3 regions of the Capilliphycus salinus ALCB114379 genome follow, and region 3 is predicted to be linked to each of the others. Evidence: riboswitches for the same ligand, from Rfam matches in the RefSeq annotation. Region 3 holds a riboswitch; each other region holds the start of a gene.

Region 1 (4,367 bases), 3.1 Mb from region 3:
CTGAGAAGTTCAGATTCTGGTGACATAATGCCATCCAATATTAACGAACAGTAAAAAACACCCACAAATCGCTTCAGCAGAATAGCGAAAATTAGGTTTATAGCGGCGAATATACCAAACTTTTAGTTCTCCTGTAAATCCCCGCGATGTCAATCCCAGAGAAATTTGACGGTAGTTTTCTAAAGTTCGCTGTAACAGTTGACTGACGACTATTCCCACACTGCGAATTCCGGTTTTCCAATTACAATAACCGATTCTGGCTTGTTGGGCGGTTAACAGTTCGCTGGCGGTTTCTGTGAGGAGAAAAATGAACCGATACATTAAAGTTAGCAGTTCTGTTATCAAACTAGGACAGCCTATTTTGTTTAAAATCCGCACAATTTCCACAAAAGGAACGGTTAACAAAATAAAGTACATACAGGAAGTTAGTACCAGAGAACGGGTTAATAAAACGGCAATTTGTTGAAGTCCTTGTTGACTGATGTAGATAAAAAGATTGCCCAAAGTTACGCCCCAAAAAATATCGGTTTGAACCAACTGCACATCCGACAACCAAACGCCCCCCAAGGCCAAAGCGGGAACGCTGGTTAACCAAAATCCGAACGGAATCGCCTGTAATTTCAAGTAAACTGACGCCGGAATTCGAGCATAAATAACAATCCAAATTGCAATCCAAACTGTTATTAAAAATTGCAGGGGTGAAGATGCCGCCCAACTCAAACCAAACAGGGTTATTCCAAACAGAAGTTTGTGTTCTGGGGGGAGATAACGCAGTCGATTTGTATGGGCTAAAGAATCAATTTGATGGTGCATTAGGGTTTTTGATTTTTTCCCTCCCGACGACCTTTGTACAGGCCAATTACATAGCCAACAATTCCCGCCCCGATAGCGGCTTGGGAGACAAATAATAGGCTTTCTATTTCTCCGCTCGGTACTTCAATTAGGGGATTAAACCAGGGTTGATAGTTCGGCTGAATTTCTGTAATCATTTCCTCTGCTTCGCCATCTGCTCCCCCGTATTCTCCCCGAACAAATATTAACGGTAATATTGCTAAGGCAATCACGGCTAAAACTAGAAACCAATTTCCTTGTTTTTCAGACTGCATAATATTCTCCTAGTTCTCTCGCAAAAGTTTTAAGGTTTGAAGTTCTTCCGAGGCGTAAGATTGTAACCAGTTCCACACTAATACTGTTAACAAACCTTCGCTGATGGATAGGGGAAGTTGGGTTAAAGCAAAAATTCCGGCAAATTTAATAAACGACGCCAAAACGCCCCCGGTTGCAGCCGGAAAAGCCAGAGCAAGTTGAATCGAAGTGACAATATAAGTTGCTAAACTTCCTAGAGTTGCGGCGAGAAAAATTCCGAGTTTTTGTTGTCTTTGTTTCAAACATAAACGATAAATTCCGTAGGCAATCCAAGGGCCGACAATTGCCATCGAAAAAGCGTTTGCTCCCAACGTTGTAATGCCGCCATGAGCGAGTAATACCGCCTGAAAAACTAATACCAAACTCCCCAATACGGCCATTACAGAAGGCCCGAACAAAACCGCTCCCAGTCCGGTTCCGGTTGGATGCGAACAACTTCCGGTAACAGAAGGAATTTTGAGTGCAGAAAGCACAAAACTAAATGCTCCCGCCAAAGCCAGTAATAATTTAAGTTCGGGATTTTCTCGGGTAATTTGGGTCAAAGATTTCACGCCCAAAACGAAAAAAGGTAAACTCAAAACCCACCAAAATATCGCCCAACCCACCGGAAGAAATCCTTCCATAATGTGCATCGCTTGGGCGGGAGATGCGGCGCCGACAACGAGATAAAAGCTTAACCCTGCCATCGCGACAAGGCTGAAAATTCGACTCACTCTTGACATCTGTACCTCGCAGATTGAGTTGTTTGTAGATTTCCATCGGCGGGCATCCTGACTAAGAGATTTGATGAGTAGAAAATCTCAACTAAAATCTCATCACAGTTGCGGGACAGCGTTGGATTTTCACCAAACTTTCCCCGTTAACTCTAGTGGCTGACCCCCACTAAAACCGATAGATGCAGTATTGTATCACGACAACTGGATAATTATCAATAGAGACATCTAATTTGCGCCTTTCTAACTCCATCAAGAAGACTGTTGGGCTGAAAATTGAGTGGTGAGTCGCAAAACTAAACCGTGACAAATTCCCAATCCTGCCGTCCAAATCATATTTTTCACAAACAGTTTTTGTAGAATATTCCACCCCATGCTGTGACCATCGGTAAGCACGGGAAAGGCGAGTAAAATTAGACTTTCGTACAACACAAATCCAAAGATTGCTGCCAGAATAATCCATAAAACATGACCGAAACCCTGTTGGCGACTGAACCCAGGTCTAATACTCGCAAATCCCGTCACCAATATAATACCAACGCCCATAATTAATCCCCAAGCAAACGCATCGAGACTGCGGGGATAATCTCGAATAAGAAAGCCGTAAAGTTGGTTCACCAACCAAACGATTAATCCGAGTAAAATTGCCCGTTTACGGTTTAGGGTCGTTCCGGCTATTGTACCAAAAGCAACTAAAGGGGCGTGGGGATAGATGATGGTGCTACCCGTACCGATTGCCAGAAATAAAATTTGCCAAAACTGACTTTTAGCAACGGCAATCCAACGGTTTTCCCAGATATAATTTTGGGTTTGGGATGGGTGAATTATGCTCATTTTTTTATCCTCAACTTGGATTTCGAGAGGGTTTTTCTTAAAAAATTAACCCGAATATTTCTACAATCATTCTTGAATAGACTTCGATTGAACGGGAGGATATAAATGTTCGGTGAGTTGTTGACCTTGACTCAAATGTTGCGCTACAATTTTATTGGCAACCTCGGGAGTTACGCGAGTATACCAGGTTCTATCTCCTGAATAAAAAACAACCGGCCCCAGTTTACACACTTCCAAACAACCCGATGTGATCACATCAACTTCCAATTCGGCTTGATTAACGGCCGTTTGCAAAGCCTGATAAATCGGTTGCCATTGGCGAGAAGGATAACAACGGGATGAACGACAAACTGATAAATAAGGCCGCTTGAGGGGATTAGAATTAAAAGGAATGGGACGATTGCCCAAAACATAGATTTCTCGCAATTCTTCGTAAAGCGCCAATTTACTCAAATCCGCTTTATTATAAGGAAGTAAATCTTCATCGGCCGTCAAACAGGGATTTGGCAAAAAGATTGTCATCATATTTTCTTGATCCCCATTCCAAAACTGAATTCCCCAACTGGTCGGTCTTCCAGTTGAGTTCAAGCGTCGATACAGCGAAGCCCGATGAATTCGTCGCCGTTGTCGCAACTCCACAGGGGTCTTGCAATGCGGCCCGCCGAGATGATCTTCCAAGCACAAATGAATATGCCAAGCTTCGGTCGCTACGGTGAGATAACCATCGTAAATCATGCACAATTTCGGGGGTTGAGTAAATTCGAGTTCTAACACTCCCCCTTCAACGACATGACCAATCTGAACCTCCTGCCAGCGCTCTTGAAACAGAGTGTACAGCAACGGCCCCGTGATGTCTACCGTACAACCAAAATCTTCATACTCAATCTTTCCGCCTTCGGGTGTGGCTTCAACGGTTCGACGGTTTAGAGGTGTGACCCGGCAATTAAATTCACTCATTCGCTTGCAAAATTAAGACTTCATTTAATCTTAGTTACTTTCCAATATCAGAAAAAACGCTGAAGGAGATTTTCTCGCCGTTGGTTAAACTGGATGGGTTTGATTGAGATTAGTTTGAGTTGAATAATTTTAGCACGAAATTATCAAATATAAGCCATCGCCGAAATAATCGATAAATGCTGCATAGAGATGAGAATTACTCTATTTGAGTGACAACACGCAAGCTGTCACAGTGGAATTTAGGGGGGAATATCGGTTCGGATAGTGAAATTAGGAGTTTAACGGCAAATCGGGGTAAAAATACCTGTGATAGTTGAGAAAGTTGTACGTTAGGGGAACTCAACTTTTTGAGGTGTTTATAGAGTGAAGTTAAGCAGAAACTAGATGATTTCACTCTATCAAGGTCGCCTTATGCAAGTTTTCACTCACACTCCCCCAAATCCGGAAAAACTCCTCAATAATCGCTATCGCATTTTACAATCGATTGGTAGCGGTGGGTTTGGCGAAACCTTTCTCGCAGAAGATACTCAAATGCCTTCGGGTCGTCGCTGTGTGATCAAACAATTAAAACCGAGTGTTAATCGTCCTGAAATTTATTCGTTAATTCAAGAACAATTTCGGCGAGAAGCGGCTATTTTAGAACAACTGGGTGAAAAAAGCGATCGCATTCCTCGATTATACGCTTATTTTGAAGAAGAAGAACAGTTTTATTTAGTT
Region 2 (4,367 bases), 720 kb from region 3:
AAAACAAACATTTAATCAATATTTGCGAATTAAATACTCCTACACGTTGGGAAGTGCTGCGAGTGGAATTGATTTTCCTGAATTAGAAGTTGATTTAAAAGTAACCTCAATTCGTCAACCTCAATCTTCCTGTCCGTTTCGTGATGCGAGTCATAAAATCTACGGACTCGGCTATCATCTCCTTGTTTTTGCTTATGAAAAACTCGATATTCACGAATCTCGGACTGCGACTTTAAATTTTCAACACGCTATTTTTGTAGAAAAGGAACGCACCGGAGACTATCAAACCACATACGGTTTAAGAGAGATTCTACGCCGTCAAGGAAACAAAGATGATATCATTGCTTTTTTAGAGGAACGTAATTTACCTTTGGATGAAATTGGACGTGAATTATTAGCAGATCGGATTATCAATCAACCGCCCGAACTTGGCTATCTAACGATTTCTAATGCTTTGCAGTGGAGATTACAGTATAGAAGAATAATTGAACAAGCACAGAAGCAGACATTAGGAGTTGAAAATTTGTTGAGGGGAAGATTATTATAAAATGCCTGCGTGAATATTACAGTCTTTTAATGTTTGACAGGCCGTCTTTTGACAGGGTTGGCTTGTCGCTCAATAATTAAGTTAAACCCGTGAAAAGGTTATTCCATACGTCCTCAAACCAGCTAAAAAAGGCTGATAGAAACTTTTCAGTGCCTAGCAACCTGCTGTTCTGATGACGGCGGGTTTGTTGTTTTTGAAGAAATTGTCGGAGGCCAACCCGATGCAATCTAAATTTCTTTCTCTGTTGACAACTTCAATTTTGAGTGGGTTAGTGGGTTCAAGTTTCATCGCTACAGCCAATCATTTACCCGCTCTATCGGAAACGACATCGGCTCAAGCAACTGAAAACCAGGTGGAGCGAGGAGGACTGTTTGTTAACCTAACAACCGATGATACATGGACAGCAAATATGGCGATTTCTCTGGCGCATAATGCCTTGAAAAAGGGACATCAACCGACTACAATATTCTTGAATGTGCGGGGTGTATATTTAGTAGATCGAGAGCGACTTCCCGCAACCGAAGGTAACAGTAACTTGAATATTCATCAAAAATTGCAAGCGTTCATCCAAGATGGAGGAAAAGTTATTGTTTGTCCGAGTTGCTCTCGCGAAGCCGGATTAACTCAGGCGGACTTTATTGAAGGTGTTGTTCTCGGAGAACAAGGAGCAGCGCTGCCACTTCTTTTTGATCCCAACACGGTCACGGTTTCATATTAACAGTTCAAAGATGAATTTCTAGGAGTTTTCCTGCAAAAATTAGAGAAAATTAAACGCGATGTTGAGTGATTTATAATGGCAAGTCACTCAACTTAATTGTGTGATTCTTCTTTCGAGGGTCAGAACCTCATCCCCGACCGTTCTCCTACCGGGAGAAGAAAATCTTTTTTTAATTATTAAATAAAAATTTGTCCAAAATCTCACAGATGTGATATCATACGCCTATCGGTTCTAATGGGGATCAGCCATTAGACGCAAGGGGGAAAGTTCGGTGCAAATCCGTCGCTGTCCCGCAACTGTGATGAATCTTAATTCAAGGTTCTGAGTCAGAATGCCCGCCGATTGATAGTGTTTTATTTGCGCGTCTGCGAGGTACAGATAGTGTTTGGATTAGTCTTTTTACAATTCGATACGTTACGTTTTCATCTGAGTCACAGCACTGGTTTGGAGCGGGAAAAACCTCCAGAATAAGCTGCGATGGCAATTTGCAAAAAAGAAGAATCGCCTCAATTTTTTTGAGGTCAATATTGCCTATTTCGATTGCACGAACTAACGAAATTGGAGTTAGTTTCTAGATGGTCAATTCTTCCCAAAAAATAGGGTGTTCCGGTTAGGTTCGCCCGACAATTTCTAATGACTAAACACACAATTTTTGTCTGCACGGCCTGTGCGAGTGTCTGGAAAGGAAACCAGCGCGTTGGGGAAAGTGGCGGGGAAAAATTGCATCAGCAACTGTCTCAACTTTCCGAAACTTGGGAGTTGAAAGCTGAATTTTCAATTGAACCCGTTACCTGCATGAGCGCTTGCAAACGTTCCTGTGTCGTTGCTTTTTCTGCGTCCCAAAAACCCACCTATTTATTTGGAAATCTTTCCTCCCCGGATGCGGCACATTCAATCCTAGAATGTGCCAGCAAATATTATCTAAAACCGGATGGAAAATTGCCCAGAAAAGAACGACCCGAACTCCTAAAACAGCGAATTATTGCTTGCGTTCCACCCCAACTCAATCGGTAAGTTAGTTAACTTTTGCCGAAGTTAACGATTAGTCAAACTCAAGAAATTTTCAAAGGAAAAACTCAAATGAAAAATTTGTCATGGGTTCAAAATATTGGCTCATTTTTGACCCTATTTCTGCTAACCTTAACCGCCCACGAAGCGGCAGCCGCAACCTTTTCTGGGTCAACATCCGACCCCGGAAAAATAGACTCCGGCATTCCAGGATTTATCGGTTCTGATGGTGAAGGTTTGGTGACGCAGAATAATAGTATTAACCCGATATTTGTGGGTTGGGCGACAGAATTTATAGACTATCAACCCACGCCGGGAGTCGAAGAACGATGGTTAACCCCAGAGAAAACCTTGGGGCCGGTTACAGCCGCTTTTGACGGGATTGCCTCTTTGGGAGAATTAACCGCCGAACAAATTGCAGCAGGCGTTTCTCCCGGTCAAATTACTTTAACCTTTGACAAGCCTATTGTAAATAAAGCGGGGGCCGATTTTGCCGTATTTGAAAATGGAATTGGGTTTGCAGAAACGGGCAACCTTTTCGCCGAATTAGCTTATGTGGAAGTTTCCAGTAACGGGACTGATTTTCTGCGGTTTCCCAGTATTTCTCTGACTCAAAACCCCCTCGAACCCTTCGGACAATTGGATGCAACCCAGGTTTATAATTTGGCGGGAAAACACGTTAATAATGGGGTTGTGATTTCCGACGAAGAATTTGTTCAAAGTTCTTGGGGAACTCCTTTTGACCTGGATGTACTGACGGATTCTCTGGCAACTTTTTCCGGAGAAATTGACCTGAATAATATCAATTATGTTCGCATCGTTGATATTCCGGGGAACGGCGCTTTCTTGGACTCCCAAGGCAATCCGATTTATGACCCCTGGCAAACTCCAATTCCGGGTTCTGGCGGTTTTGATTTAGAAGCAATTGGGGTAATTCATGCGGCAGCTATTCCCGAACCATCCTCAATTTTGGGGTTAATTACTTTCGGAATTATCGGCAAATGGCTGTTAAAAAATCGTCAAACGGTTTCTCGAAATTAAGATAAAATATAAGAGTGAGTCCAGAGATTTTCTATCGCCTCACTCTCCTCTAAATAGGAGAAAAGATGAGATCTGATGTCAAGCGTTTTGAACGCTCTTTCATTCTCCATTCGGAATCAATTAAACCCTTTCCTTCAGGCAGTTCAAGCCTCTGGGAAGCGGCTTGGAATGCCATCGCCAAAGGTGATAGTTGGTCGTTTTTCCTAGTCGGAATTGGCAGCTTCAGCAGTGTAATTTATCCCCACGTTCCTTTAGTTGGGTTTGCGGCTGTTACTGGCAATACTCTCCCCCGCAAAAAAGCGATATTCACCGCTTTAATGATTTGGTTTGCCAATCAATTGTATGGTTTTACCATCCGCCAATATCCTCAAACAAAAGAATTGTTTACCTGGGGTTTGGTAATGGGAATCGGTACAATCATTGTGACGGGATTAATTACCCTCAGACCCCGATTTAGCCGGATTAACTTTTGGGGTTATCTCATTTGGTTAATTGTGGCAATTGTGGGCGGTTATGCCCTGTTTGAAGGCAGTATTGTACTGATTGCGGATTTGATGGGCGGACATGGTTTTACCGCAGAAATATTGTGGCGAATTTTTGTAAAAGATGCGGTTTGGGCGATGAGTTTATCGGCGATTCACAGTCTATTTATGGGGCTAATCATTCAAACCGTTCCTTCTCAGTCGGGCTACCGTCCCCCCGGTTGCGGTCAAAAATTCTGAAGTTTAAAGAAAGTCTCAACTGAAGACGTTCTCAAGTATTCTCTCAACAATAAAAGGAGATTCAATGGCAATTACCACCTCTACACTCGGATATCCTCGTATTGGTAAAAATCGCGAAGTTAAAAAAGCTTTAGAGTCGTTTTGGCGGAGTGAGATTACCGCCGACGAACTGTTACAAACGGCGCGAGAAATTGAGGAACAAGGCTGGAAAACCCAAGCCGAAGCCAATATTAAAAAGATTGGAATTGGAGATGCCACGCTTTACGACCAAGTTTTAGATTGGGTGATTCGTTTGGGGTTAATTCCCGCCCGTTTTCAAGCCTTTTCCGGG
Region 3 (4,367 bases):
TGGGACTGAAAGACCTCAGCAGCCTCGGCACCGGCTAATGAAGCCAACTCCAGAAGCTGTTCGGCAGATTGGTCATGGGTCATAAACGATCGGTCATCGCACGGTGTTCATCGTTCCATCCTACCTTGTGGTGAGTCACTTATCGCAAATGGGAATCGGCAATCGGCAATCGAAAATCGGCAAATCCTCGTTAGAATTGACTTTTAGGTTTTGAGGCTGTTGGTATTGGTGGCGAACTTCCGTCTTTGGGCTTTGAGCGATACGGGCGTTTGGGTGTAAGGTATTGATTTGAGGGATTATTATTACTTCGCTTAATTGGAAATCAAATTTGATATGACAACAAATTATGGTATTGTTTTGGTGACGGCAGGTTCTCAAACTGAAGCGGAGGCGATCGCATTTGCTTTAGTTGAAGCTAAACTCGCCGCCTGTGTGAGTCTGAGTCCGATTCGTTCGATTTACACTTGGTCTGATGAAGTTTGTTCGGATGAAGAATGGCAACTGACGATTAAAACCGATTTAACTCAATTTGAAGCTTTAGAAGCCAAAATCCGTCAACTGCATTCCTACGAGGTTCCTGAAATTATCGCCCTTCCGATTGTTGCCGGTTCTTTGCCTTATCTTCAGTGGATTGGTCAAACGGTGAATTCCCATTCCTTGAATTAATTTCAATTGCTCAATTCAACCCCAAAAAAATCGACGGGCGGCGCCTAAATTCATTTCTGGGTCAATCTTGAAACACTGAAAAAAAACCAGGGATTTCTATCCCTGGCTGACAAAAAAAGCCCTCAAAAAAGGACTTAGAAAAGCTATACTTTGAGAAACTCGAAGTTAACGTTCAGAGGATTGATTCTCCAGATTAACTCTCCGCAAATAAACCGCACCACACCAGTCAATATCCTGTCCGACCCTGAATGTGACATAATCAATACCGTAAGCACTCCAGTAATTAATCACCTGTCCTGTGAGTCCTTGAGTGCTGTTAATTCGCTCAACTGTACAACCGGGAGGAAATTTTTGAGCGCTCGGACAATCTTTCCACTGTTTGAGTTGTTGGATATATTCCCGTTTCTGTGGAGACAATAACTCCCACGCCTCCCGTTTCCAGTGAGAGTAAGCTTGACCCAAAGCCTCTACTTCTTTCCAGGTTTGGGCGGTTGTCAATAATTCGGCGAGTTGTTGTGGGTTTTCCAGTTCCCAGGGAGAAAGGGGAAGAGCAGTCATAGTTACTTATAACACCATAGATAGGGTTTTTGACAAATTAACTCTGCCTAGACTCTAAATATAGCGTGTTTCCCCCCGATCTCCAATAGGCAACAGGGGACAGATAGAAGTCAGAACTCAGAAGTCAGAAGTCAGGAGTTACTGACAACTGACAACTCTAATAACTGGTGACTGTTAAGGCGTTTGCCAAATTCGCTGATGATATTTTTGCGGATCGGCGTAGGGGTCAACAGCCTGATGGGAATGATCGTGGCTGTGATGATGATCGTGATGGTGATGAGCGTGATGGTGATGATCGTGGTGGTGATGAGCGTGGGAGTCGCCAGAAACCGCAGCCAACCGGAACTTACAGGCTTCACAGTTCATCTGCACTTGGCCGAGTTGGGTTTCAATTTCGCGATCGCGTAACAGTTGCAGCAGTTGGGGTTGAATCCCCATTTCCGGCAAACAAGTCATGCTAATCTCGGGATATTCTTCTTGCTGTTGGGCGGTAATGTCAAAAATTTTCTTGACCAACACCCCGGTAAACAAGAAATAAGGCAAGACAATGATCCGTTTGGGCTGATACAACCGGGCGCGACGAAAACCTTCTTCTAGACGCGGGTGAGTAATGCCGATAAAACAGGTTTCCACCGTTTGATAACCGCTTCCTTCCCACACCATCCGAGCCAGTTTGTAGACGTCGCTGTTGGCGTCCGGATCGGAAGAACCCCGCCCCACAAATAAGATCACCGTTTCCGATCGCTCAATATCGGGGCGATCGAGTTCGGCCAACCGCGTTTTCCATAACTCCAAAATTAGGGGGTTAATCCCAAAATGACGTCCATAATGAAACTTCAGTTGAGGATAGGTTTCTCGGCAGCGATCGAGTTCGTTGGTAATATCAAATTTGTTGTGGCGGGCCGCAAATAACAGCAACGGTAAGGCTGACAATTCGGTATAACCTTGTTTGATGCAGCGTTCAATGCCTTCGGCTATGGTCGGGCCTGTGAGTTCGAGAAAACAAGGAATCACCGGGCGAGAATGGTCAAGGCTTTGATAAGCCTCCGCAAAATCGATAAACGTTTGGCGGCCTTCTGTGTCCTTTGTCCCGTGTCCGATCAGCAACAGGGGACGTTGCAAGGGCAAAGGCGGAAGGCTGAGGTTGAAATTTGCGGTTGGATTAATAATCAAGAATTTTGCTCCTTCCCCGTGCTAGGCGGGATGTCGGTTTTAGGTAACAAGTTGGCATTCTGGCTCGTCAAGATCGCTGCGAACTGACTTACAGTTGCCGCACAGCCCCGGACTTTCACCGGAGTTTCCCAACAGGTTACGATTAACTGAGTAATGCTTTTATAGCATAGCAAGTTAAGATGATTTTGCAGCAAATGTCACGAATCAAAATAATTTAGTGAATCAAGGGACAAATTGAACCCGATCTGTTGCGATCGGATTTGAATATTTGTCCCGTTGTCTGTTAATGTTCGCGATCGCGATTGATTGTCCATTTTGTTAATTTCGTCTGCAAGCGGTTTGGGATCAATTTTCGTAAATGTTTCTCACAAAGTTGGCAGGATTGCTAACATAACGATAAAATCTTTTGTGATAACCTAAACTCTAATCTTGCTGTTTCTGACTGACGCTATGAACGACATAACGAATGATACACAAGAAGTGTTACCCCGCGAGGTTAGGGTTAACCAACTTCGCAATTTGATAGAAACCTTGCATATTGCTGACGAAATTGCCAGCAAGCGCTACTTGATCAGTAGTTCCGAATTGGCCGATCTCATGGATGTCAATGCGAGTGCTGTCACCAGTCGCGGTGATAACTGGGCTTGGCGGAATTGGGAGGTTTCCCGAGTTCGCCGTGAGGGAAATCAAATCCTTTGGCAGTTGGAACGGGTAGACTAATGGTTTGAGCCTGTATTGAGCTTTTCAATTTTCGCTCGATCCATGCTCAGTAATGTTGGGTTTCATTCTTCAACCCAACCTACAAGTGAGAAACCGGGTTCAACCTAGAAAATGAACCTGTTCTCTGTTCCCTCAAGATTCAGACTCCCAAACCGATCCGGGTTTACTGCTGTTGCACGATCTGGACTTGTGCGTGATTTGGACGATCGCGATCGCGGTCAAGTTTTCTGGTGTGAGGGATTGGTAGAGTCGAAAGTTGATTGATAGTGTTATCGAGTTTATACCATTTTACCCGAAAACTACCCTAAAGTTACATCCAAAAACATCATAATCACAAAGCCAAGCATCACCCCGAGGGTTGCTTCTTTTTCCTGTCCGAGACTGTGAGATTCGGGGATAATTTCATCGCTAATAACAAATAGCATTGCACCCGCAGCAAAAGCCATCGCCCAGGGTAAAATCGGTTGAGCAACCGAAACCACTCCCGCCCCAATTAACCCGCCCACCGGTTCAACTAATCCGGTAAATAAAGCAATACTAAATGCGGTCAAACGGGAATATTTTTCAGTCAATAAAGCAATGGCTACCACAAATCCTTCGGGAATATTTTGTAAACCAATCCCGATCGCCAAAGCGGTACCATTGGCAACATCTTCGCCCCCAAAACCGACCCCAACCGCCAATCCTTCGGGAAAGTTATGAATGGCGATCGCAATTACAAACAGCCAAATTCGTTTTAAATTCTCGTAATTTCCTTCCGGGCCTTTGATAAAATGTTCGTGGGGAAAATATTGATGGCTGTACCACAAAAAAGCGCCCCCCAGTAAAATTCCAATCACGACAATTAACGCCGAAAAAACATTACTATTCGTCTGTCGGATCGCCGCTTCTAAACTGGGAACAATTAAAGAAAATGAGGTCGCCGCCAACATCACACCCGCCCCAAACCCCAACATCGCCCCTTGAACTCGTTGACTAATTTGACGGATAATTAAAACCGGAACCGCACCCAAACCCGTTCCCATTCCGGCGATAAAACTGCCTATTAATCCCAGATAAACAGTTGGAATATCTTTAATAAAATCCAGCATATAGGCGTTAAAATTTTAGGAGGTGGACAGAAGGATTAGTCAATTTTCAAACATTGAATTCGCTTAAGCCTAACAACGAACTTATTGTTTTCTCGCTAATTGATTTTTGCTCACCTACTGAGTTAGAATAAAAAAGCAATTGCAATTATAGTATATCAG

The links. Region 3 has a riboswitch for cobalamin ahead of ACL6C3_RS22155 (sirohydrochlorin chelatase). Riboswitches for the same ligand answer to the same signal wherever they lie in the genome.
Region 1: another riboswitch for cobalamin. It lies ahead of ACL6C3_RS09760 (energy-coupling factor ABC transporter permease); the one in region 3 lies ahead of ACL6C3_RS22155 (sirohydrochlorin chelatase).
Region 2: another riboswitch for cobalamin. It lies ahead of ACL6C3_RS19165 (DUF1636 domain-containing protein); the one in region 3 lies ahead of ACL6C3_RS22155 (sirohydrochlorin chelatase).

The regions. Positions count from the first base shown of each region.
Region 1 covers NZ_CP178543.1:2,346,764-2,351,130, forward strand. Annotated here, with positions in the region: gene ACL6C3_RS09745 (energy-coupling factor ABC transporter ATP-binding protein) at 1-26, opposite strand, end outside; gene cbiQ (cobalt ECF transporter T component CbiQ) at 10-813, opposite strand; gene ACL6C3_RS09755 (energy-coupling factor ABC transporter substrate-binding protein) at 813-1,106, opposite strand; gene ACL6C3_RS09760 (energy-coupling factor ABC transporter permease) at 1,116-1,832, opposite strand; cobalamin riboswitch at 1,889-2,054, opposite strand; gene ACL6C3_RS09765 (hypothetical protein) at 2,112-2,693, opposite strand; gene ACL6C3_RS09770 ((2Fe-2S) ferredoxin domain-containing protein) at 2,760-3,650, opposite strand; gene ACL6C3_RS09775 (protein kinase domain-containing protein) at 4,062-4,367, shown strand, end outside.
Region 2 covers NZ_CP178543.1:4,751,246-4,755,612, reverse strand. Annotated here, with positions in the region: gene ACL6C3_RS19175 (restriction endonuclease) at 1-547, shown strand, start outside; gene ACL6C3_RS19170 (DsrE family protein) at 768-1,265, shown strand; cobalamin riboswitch at 1,475-1,623, shown strand; gene ACL6C3_RS19165 (DUF1636 domain-containing protein) at 1,899-2,279, shown strand; gene ACL6C3_RS19160 (hypothetical protein) at 2,346-3,314, shown strand; gene ACL6C3_RS19155 (hypothetical protein) at 3,380-4,036, shown strand; gene metE (5-methyltetrahydropteroyltriglutamate--homocysteine S-methyltransferase) at 4,101-4,367, shown strand, end outside.
Region 3 covers NZ_CP178543.1:5,467,480-5,471,846, forward strand. Annotated here, with positions in the region: gene ACL6C3_RS22140 (TldD/PmbA family protein) at 1-83, opposite strand, end outside; gene cutA (divalent-cation tolerance protein CutA) at 334-666, shown strand; gene ACL6C3_RS22150 (hypothetical protein) at 832-1,224, opposite strand; gene ACL6C3_RS22155 (sirohydrochlorin chelatase) at 1,399-2,397, opposite strand; cobalamin riboswitch at 2,429-2,573, opposite strand; gene ACL6C3_RS22160 (hypothetical protein) at 2,848-3,117, shown strand; gene ACL6C3_RS22165 (ZIP family metal transporter) at 3,417-4,208, opposite strand; gene ACL6C3_RS22170 (Uma2 family endonuclease) at 4,354-4,367, opposite strand, start outside.